One region of the Lysobacter sp. P5_B9 genome, then DNA from elsewhere that is predicted to be linked to it. Evidence: predicted binding sites of a transcription regulator. Region 1 holds the regulator's gene; the other holds the start of a gene.
What was found. The regulator sigma-54, encoded in region 1, starts transcription at its own class of promoters, with help from an activator protein. The targets are predictions, from matches to a motif close to TGGCACGNGCNTTGC.
Positions count from the first base shown of each region.

Region 2: the regulator sigma-54 is predicted to act here: its motif matches at 1,503-1,517, upstream of glnA (type I glutamate--ammonia ligase).

Region 1 is NZ_JBFULP010000001.1:458,855-463,271, forward strand. It holds gene hprK (HPr(Ser) kinase/phosphatase) at 1-856, opposite strand, end outside; gene hpf (ribosome hibernation-promoting factor, HPF/YfiA family) at 1,017-1,343, opposite strand; gene ACXJJ9_RS02115 (RNA polymerase factor sigma-54) at 1,507-2,940, opposite strand; gene lptB (LPS export ABC transporter ATP-binding protein) at 3,079-3,798, opposite strand; gene lptA (lipopolysaccharide transport periplasmic protein LptA) at 3,798-4,361, opposite strand; gene lptC (LPS export ABC transporter periplasmic protein LptC) at 4,342-4,417, opposite strand, start outside.
Region 2 is NZ_JBFULP010000004.1:250,470-254,886, forward strand. It holds gene ACXJJ9_RS10565 (hypothetical protein) at 1-460, opposite strand, end outside; gene ACXJJ9_RS10570 (undecaprenyl-diphosphate phosphatase) at 489-1,298, opposite strand; gene glnA (type I glutamate--ammonia ligase) at 1,580-2,989, shown strand; gene ACXJJ9_RS10580 (ammonium transporter) at 3,368-4,417, shown strand, end outside.

The DNA of each region.
Region 1 (4,417 bases):
CTTCGGTCAGCACCGCGAGGTTGCGGCCCGGCATGACCGGCAGGGTGATGATCGGCACGTCGAGATCGAGCACGCGGCGCGAGCCCAGGTCGCCGGTCAGCCGCTCCAGCCCACCGGGCTGCGGTTCCAGCGCCGGCTTGGTGAGGTGCACGATCAGGCGCAGGTATTTGTTCTTCTTGACCGAGGTGTCGCCGAACATCTGCCGCACGTTGAGTACGCCCAGGCCGCGCACTTCCAGCAGGTCCTGCAACAGTTCCGGGCAGGCGCCGTCGAGGACGTCGGGCGCGATCTGGGTGAATTCGGGGGCATCGTCGGCGACCAGGCGGTGGCCGCGCGTCACCAGTTCCAGCGCGAGCTCGCTCTTGCCGGAGCCGGATTCGCCGGTGATGAGCACGCCGATCGAGTAGATCTCCATGAAGACGCCGTGCAGCGTCACCCGCGGTGCGAGCTTGCGCGCGAGGTGGTACTGCAGGTGGTTGAACAGTTCGTGTCCGCGCCGCGGCGATACCCAGAGCGGCGTGTCGCTCTCCTCGGCGAGGCGGCGCAGGTCTTCCGGACAGGACTGGTCCTTGCTGATGACCAGCGCCAGCGGGCGGAAGTCGATGATCTTGACGATCGTGTCCCAGCGCTGGCGTGAATCAAGCGCATCCAGCCAGGCCAGTTCCTCGCTGCCGAGGATCTGCACCTTGTTGGGATAGATGATGTTGAGGTACCCGGCCAGCGAAGGACGGCGCGCCACCGTATCGACGGCCTCGAGCACGCGTTGCCCGCCGGTGCGCTTGCCCGCCAGCCAGCGCAATCCCAGCTTGTCGCGTTGCTGTTCGAAAAGCTGCGCTGCGCTGATGCTCAGGTTCATGCCGCCGCTCCGCGTGTCGCCCCGGGCAATGGTAACTGGCGGAACGCGACCGTGCGGCTGCCCGGGCGCAAAAGCAAGCGGGGGCGGATTCCGTGGAATCCGCCCCCGGCGTGGAATCTGGCGGAGCCGACCAGGCGAGCGTGCCGCTCCGCCGGATGGCTCAGGCGAAGTCGCCGCTGCGGGCGAGGCTTTCACCGCGATGATGGTCGACTATTTTTTCCTTGTGCTTCATGAGCAGCCGGTCGAGCTTGTCGGCGAGCAGATCGATGGCGGCATACATGTCGACGGCGGCGGCATCTGCATGCAGCACGCGTCCGGAAACGGTAACGGTTGCCTCGGCCTTGTGATCGGGTTTGTCGAGACTGAGCATGGTGCGTACGTCGAAGGGTTGGTCGAAGTGGCGTTTCAGTCGCGCCAGCTTGCTGTCCACGTAGTCTCGCAGCGCGCCGGTGACTTCAATCTGCTGGCCGTGGGTTTCGATACGCATCGTTACCTCCTTATGGTCACTGGCTACGGTGACCCCATTCAACGCCTGTTTTGCGCGAATGGCAATGCGACGTAATGCAGGGGGAAAGGAGGTCGGAAAAAACCGTTACGCGGTCACGCTTATGGCCGGTTCTGCAGGGTTCCGGGAGCCTGCGCAGCGTGTCTCAGATACGCACGCGATCCTGCGAAGACGGGATGCTCATTGCTTCCCGGTACTTTGCGACCGTTCGTCGGGCCACGGGAACGCCGGTGGCCTTCAGTGTTTCGGCCAGGCGCGCGTCCGAGAGCGGCTTGCGCGGGTTCTCCGCGTCGATCAATTGACGAATCATGGCCTGAATGGCGGTACTGGACGCTTCACCACCCGTCCCGGTGTCGATCCCGGAGGCGAAGAACGAGCGCAGTGGGATGGTTCCGCGCGGCGTGCGCGCGTACTTGCGGGCCACGGCGCGTGAAACGGTGGACTCATGCAGGCCGATTTCGGCGGCGACCTCGCGCAGCGTCAGCGGCCGCAGCGCGCTGTCGCCGAACTCGAGGAAGGCTGCCTGCTGGTGCAGGAGGCAACGCATTACCTTGAGCAGGGTTTCGCCACGCGCTTCCAGGCTCTTGAGGAGCCAGCGTGCTTCCTGCAGATGGCCGCGCAGGTAATGGGCATCCGCGGCGCTGGCGTGGCGGATCATGCCCTCGTAACCGCGATGGATGCTGATGCGCGGGCGCATGCTTTCGGCCAGCGCGACGCGCCACAGGCCGTGCTGGCGCCAGATCACCACGTCGGGTGCGACGTAGGTGTCATTGCTGATGCTGCCGACCTGCAGCCCCGGCTTGGGATCGAGCGAGCGCAGCAGTTGCACTGCCGATTCGACATCGCCGATGTCCAGCTTGAGTTCGGCCGCGATGCCGGCCATTCCCACCTTCGGCAGGCGTTCGAGCGGACCATTGGCGAGCGTGTGCGCCAGTGTCCTGCCGGGTGCGTTCTCGGGCAGCACGGACAACTGCAGGCGCAGGCACTCGCCCAGCGTGCGCGCACCGACGCCGGCTGGATCGAAGCGTTGCACCTGGTGCAACACGGTGAGGATTTCGTCCTGCTGCGGATGGAAATCGGCGCCCAGTGTGTCTGCGATGTTTTCCAGCGGCTCGCGCAGGTAGCCGTCGTCTTCGATCGCCTCGATGACGGTGACGGCAATGATGCGGTCGCGCGGCGAAAGCGGGCTGAGGTGAAGTTGCCATAGCAGGTGGTCCTGCAGGGTTTCGCCCTCGGCCACCTGTTCAGCGCCGGGGATATCTTCGTCGGCGTCAGCAGGGCCTGTGCGTTCGTACCAGGTTTCACCATCGCCCGGTCCCCAGTTGGCCTCGGCTGGCGCGAGGGTTTCGGTTTCGTAGCCATCGTCGCTCTTGGTGCTGGCGGTGCCGTCTGGGGCGGTTTCGCCATCGGCGACGGCGATGCTGGTTTCGGTCCAGTCCAGTAACGGATTGGTTTCAACCGCCTCGGCGATCTCGGTTTCCAGTTCGGCCGCGGACAATTGCAACAGGCGGATGGCCTGCCGCAGTTGCGGCGTCATCACCAGTTGTTGTCCCAGTGTTGCCTGTAGGCGGGGCTTCATAGGAAGTGTGAACGGATTCTGGCGGGGCCGACGGCCGGTCCGTCATGGGGGATCGACGTCATGATGCACGGCGATGCGCGGTGCGTCGATGCCGCCCGTTCAGCGCGATGGCGAAGGACTACGGTTCCGGAACCGGGATCACAGCCGGAACGTGTCACCCAGGTAGACGCGGCGCACGTCGGGATTCGACAGCAGCGCATCAGGCGAACCCTGCGCAAGCACGGCGCCCTCGTTGAGGATGTAGGCGCGGTCGCAGATGCCAAGTGTCTCGCGGACGTTGTGGTCGGTGATGAGTACGCCGATGCCGCGGTTCTTGAGGTGGCGGACGATGCGCTGGATCTCGCCGACGGAAATCGGATCGACGCCGGCGAAAGGCTCGTCGAGCAGCATCAGCCGCGGCTTCGCGGCGAGCGCGCGCGCGATCTCGACGCGGCGGCGTTCGCCACCGGAGAGGCTTGCGCCGATCTGGTCCGCGACGTGGCCGATCTGGAGTTCATCCATCAGGTTGCCCAGTTCCTTCTCGATGCCGGCCTTGTCGAGGTCCTCGCGCAGTTCGAGTACGAGCCGGATGTTGTCGGCGACACTGAGCTTGCGGAATACCGATGGTTCCTGCGGCAGGTAACCGACGCCGTGCTTGGCGCGGGCGTACATCGGATCGGAGGTGATGTCCTTGCCATCGAGCACGATCTGCCCGGCATCAGCGGGCACCAGGCCGACGATCATGTAGAAGCACGTGGTCTTGCCGGCGCCGTTGGGGCCGAGCAGCCCCACGACTTCACCGGCATCCAGGGTGAGGGCGAAATCGCGGACGACCTCGCGGGAACGATAGGCCTTGCGCAGGCCCTTGGCAGCCAACATCAGTTGCTCCCCGGCTTCTGGGGGGCGGGCTTGGTGGGAGCCGGGGCCGGCTGCGGGTTGCGCGGCTGGATCGTCATCTTTACCCGGCCGGTACTGTCGGAACTGCTGTTCACCATGCCCGTCTTCATGTTGTAGACCACGCGCGGGCCGGAGAGGCTGCCGCGTGGCTGTTGGATGTTGACCTTGTCGGTGAAGACCACGACATCGCTGACGAGGTCGTAATCCACGCGCCCCGCCGTGGCATTCATGGGGGTGCCGTCATCCAGTTGCTGGCTGAGCTTGACCGGGCCGCCGGTAAGGACCGCCCGCACCGGGTCGCCGCCGCGGGTGGTGACGGTCGCGGTATCCGCCTGGATCTTCAGCGAGCCCTGGGTGATGTTCACGCCTTGCGACAGCACGGTCGGCTGGCGATCGTCCAGCCCGCCGGCGGATGCGCCGGCCTCGATATCCATGGCCTGGTTGCGGTCCGACGATTTGGCCCACGCACCCGGCGTCAGCAGGAACAGGGTGCTCGCGCCGGCAAGGATTGCGGCGGCGAGGGGCTTAACGAGCGGTCGGGACATAGCGATGGTGGACCTCGGACTTGAACGAGTATTGCTTGCTGGCCAGATCCAGCTGC
Region 2 (4,417 bases), on a different contig from region 1:
ACCTGACGGGAAGACCAAGCTTCTTCTGCAGCGCTTCCACATCGAGGTGCTTGGTGAATTCCGCCGAGCCGGCAGCCACGTCCGGTGACGCGAACATCTCCTGGCCGGCCACCTGGCCAAGCAGCCTGAACGATTCCGCAAAGGCGGTGTTGCCTTCGTATCTGATCGCCTGCTGCGTTTCCTTGCTGCAGGACTCGCCAAGCAGCTTCTCGAACAGCTTGGCCACGGCCTTGTTGGCGCCATCGCGCTGCGCCGGTGTGATGTTCGCGTACGGCTGGATGGTCGGGTTCAAGGCGATGGAGAACAACATCCATTGCACGAGCTGCTGCTTCTCCTCGGCCGAGGAGGCGTTGACCAGGCACTTGCCGAGATCATCGCTGTAGACGCCGGCACTGGCCGGGGCGGATGCCAGCATCGCGATCGCGAGGCCGAAGGCGCCAACAAGATTCCTGACCGTCATGGTGAATTCCCCCTGGAAGATTTCGAAACTACTGGCCAGCCGGCACCAGCAGCAGCAACGCCACGCCGAGGACGACGCGATACACCGCGAACGCCGTGAAGCGGTGGTTCTGGATGTAATGCAGCAGCCACTTCACCGCGACGAAGGCGGTGATCGCCGAGGCGACGAAGGCGACAGCGAGCGCGCGCCAGTCCTCGTGCGCGGCTTCACCCGTGCCGATCACCTCCATCAGCTCGTAGCCAGTGGCGGCGAACATGGTCGGTATGCCGACCAGGAAGGCGAATTCGGTCGCCGCCGCACGGCTGGTGGTACCGGCCAGCAGGGCGACGAAGATGGTCGCGGCCGAGCGCGAGGTGCCTGGAAACATGCCGGCCACCACCTGCGCCAGGCCGACCAGGAGCGCCACCGTCCAGGTGATCGCCGCGCGTTCGCCCAGCACCGCCGCGCGACGCGCGGCGAAGTGTTCGGCGGCGACCATCCACGCCGCGCCGATCACCAGCGCCCAGGCGACGGGCGTGACGGTTTCGGGCAACTGGAAGCCGAGTTTCTTCATCGCCAGGCCGAGCACCGCGGTGACCCCGAAGGCGACGGCGAGTTTGGCCGCGTAGTCGCGGCTTGCATGCTCGCTGAAGAAGCCGGTGGCCAGGTCCCACAACCGCTGCCGGTAGATCACCACCACGGCGAGGATCGCGCCGGCCTGGATGGAGATATTGAACAGGTCGCTGCGGTGCCCGAGCCAGCGCTCGGCGATCAGCAGGTGGCCGGTGCTGGAGATCGGCAGGAATTCGGTGATGCCTTCGATGATCCCGAGCAGCAGGGCGGCGAACAGGTTGGACATGGGCAATGGACTGATGTCGAAGTGGGCGCCGTCGTGCCAGGCAGCGCACGCGGCCGGCCCGGCGAAGGCGCGCAAGCATAGCCGACGGGCGCGATCGCACCAATCCGGTGCGACTGCGGATATTCCGCCCCAAGTTGGCGCGCACGAGTCATTGACCTCGGGGTGAAACCCTTGCAGATCAGCTGCTTATGCGGATCGAAAGCTTGGCACGCCGCTTGCGTTGAAGGATCCCGACGGGCCGCTTTGGCCCACCGCCACCGATCCCAGCCCCGGAGCCCAGCATGTCCCTCGAACACGTCGAAAAACTCATCAAGGACCACAAGGTCGAATTCGTCGACCTGCGCTTCACCGACATGCGCGGCGTGCAGCACCACGTGACCTTCCCCAAGTCGATCGTCGAGGCCAGCCTGTTCGAAGACGGCAAGATGTTCGACGGTTCCTCGATCTCCGGCTGGAAGGGCATCAACGAATCGGACATGGTCCTGCTGCCCGACGCCTCCACCGCGTTCCTGGATCCGTTCACCGCCGATCCGACCCTGGTCCTGACCTGCGACATCCTCGACCCGGCCACCATGCAGGCCTACACACGCGATCCGCGCGGCATCGCCAAGCGCGCCGAGTCCTACCTCAAGTCGAGCGGCGTCGCCGACACCGCGTTCTTCGGTCCGGAACCGGAGTTCTTCATCTTCGACAGCGTCCGTTTCGCCAATGACATGGGCCACACCTTCTTCCATGTCGACTCGGAAGAGGCGGCGTGGAACTCCGGGCGCGAATACGAAGGCGGCAACACCGGCTACCGGCCGATGGTGAAGGGCGGTTACTTCCCGGTCGCCCCGCTCGACTCGCTGCACGACATCCGCGCCGAGATGTGCAAGACGCTGGAGCAGGTCGGCATCGAAGTCGAAGTGCACCACCACGAAGTCGCCAACGCCGGCCAGTGCGAGATCGGCACCAAGTTCAACACCCTGGTGCAGAAGGCCGACGAACTGCTGACGATGAAGTACATCATCAAGAACGTCGCCCACCGCAACGGCAAGACCGCGACGTTCATGCCCAAGCCGCTGGTCGGCGACAACGGCAGTGGCATGCACGTGCACCAGTCGCTCGCCAAGGGCGGCCAGAACCTGTTCTCCGGCGACGGCTACGGCGGTCTGTCGCAGATGGCGCTGTGGTACATCGGCGGCATCTTCAAGCACGCCCGCGCGATCAACGCGTTCGCCAACTCGACCACGAACAGCTACAAGCGCCTGGTGCCGGGTTACGAAGCACCGGTGATGCTGGCCTATTCGGCGCGCAACCGCTCCGCGTCGTGCCGCATTCCGTACGTGTCCAACCCGAAGGCGCGCCGCATCGAGATCCGCTTCCCCGATCCGATGAACTCCGGCTACCTGACCTTCGCCGCGCTGATGATGGCCGGCCTGGACGGCATCAAGAACCAGATCGACCCGGGCGCGCCGAGCGACAAGGACCTGTACGACCTGCCGCCGGAAGAAGAGAAGAACATCCCGACCGTGTGCCATTCGCTCGACCAGGCGCTGGAAGCGCTCGACAAGGACCGCGAATTCCTCAAGGCCGGTGGCGTGTTCACCGACGACTTCATCGACAGCTACATCGCGCTGAAGATGCAGGAAGTCACGCGCTTCCGCGCGGCGACGCACCCGCTCGAATACCAGATGTACTACACGATCTAAGGTTCCAGGTTCCTTTGCGTCAACGCCCCTCTCCTGGCGGAGAGGGGCGGCTCCACCGGTAACAGCGCGGCATGGCCGTTCCCCATGCCGCGTGCTTCAACTCCGGCGTGCGGCGATCCCTGCACGCCTGGATGTATCGGCTCGACTGAGTCCACCTCGCACCTCGTTGCGAGTGCATCACCTCCCTTCGCGGCCGTCCCCGCGAACGCGCACCACGCCTACCCGCGGCCATCCCTGCGGGCTGCAGCACGCGAAACGCGTCGCCGCCTTCGCCATGTCACTCGCATGCCACCGCCATGCCGCCACGGGCGCGGAGCGCATGTGGCTTGAAGGCGATCGCCGGCGCAAGCGTTTACCGACAGCCATGGGAGCCGAGCGATGCAGCCGATCACCGCGATCATCCGCAGGCCGGACGGGCGGCAGCGCGCGGGATGGGGTAGTCGTGTCGCAATCGCCGTCGTGCTGGTGCTCACCGCTCCGGGGATCGCATTCGCCCAGCAGGCGGCGCACGCTGCACAACCGACAGTCGACAAGGGCGACATCGCCTGGTTGCTGGTGTGCTCGGCGCTGGTGATCTTCATGACCCTGCCGGGCCTGGCGCTGTTCTACGGCGGGCTGGTGCGCAGCAAGAACGTGCTGTCGGTGCTGATGCAGTGCCTGCTGGTGTTCGCGCTGGTGGCGGTGTTGTGGGTGTTGTATGGCTACTCGCTGGCGTTCACGCCGGGCAATGCGTTCGTTGGCGGCACCGGCCGGTTGTTCGCGAAAGGACTCACCGCCAGTGCGCTGGCGGCGACGTTCAGCAAGGGCGTGTACATACCGGAGCTGGTGTTCTTCGTGTTCCAGGGCGCATTCGCCTGCATCACCTGCGCCCTGATCGTGGGTGCCTTCGCCGAACGGGTGAAGTTCGCCGGCGTGCTGGTGTTCACCGTGCTGTGGTTCACTTTCGCCTACGCGCCGATGGCGCACATGGTGTGGTTCTTCCCCGGGCCGGACGCGTTCACCAGCAACGCCGCCGTGCCGGGCGTGCTGGCGCGATCCGGCTTCCTGTTCGCGAAGGGCACGCTGGATTTCGCCGGCGGCACCGTCGTGCACATCAATGCCGCCACCGCGGGCCTGGTGGGTGCCTATCTCACCGGCCGGCGCATCGGCTACGGCCGCGAGGCGATCAAGCCGCACAACCTGACGCAGACCATGGTCGGCGCGTCGATCCTGTGGGTGGGCTGGTTCGGCTTCAACGCCGGTTCCGCGCTCGAAGCGAATGCCATCGCAGCGCAGGCCTTCGTCAACACCTTCCTCGCCACCGCAGCGGCAGTGCTGGGCTGGACCGCGCTGGAGTGGATGGGCAAGGGCAAGCCATCGATGCTCGGCGCGGCCTCGGGCGCGGTGGCCGGACTTGTCGCGATCACGCCCGCTGCAGGCTTCGTCGGC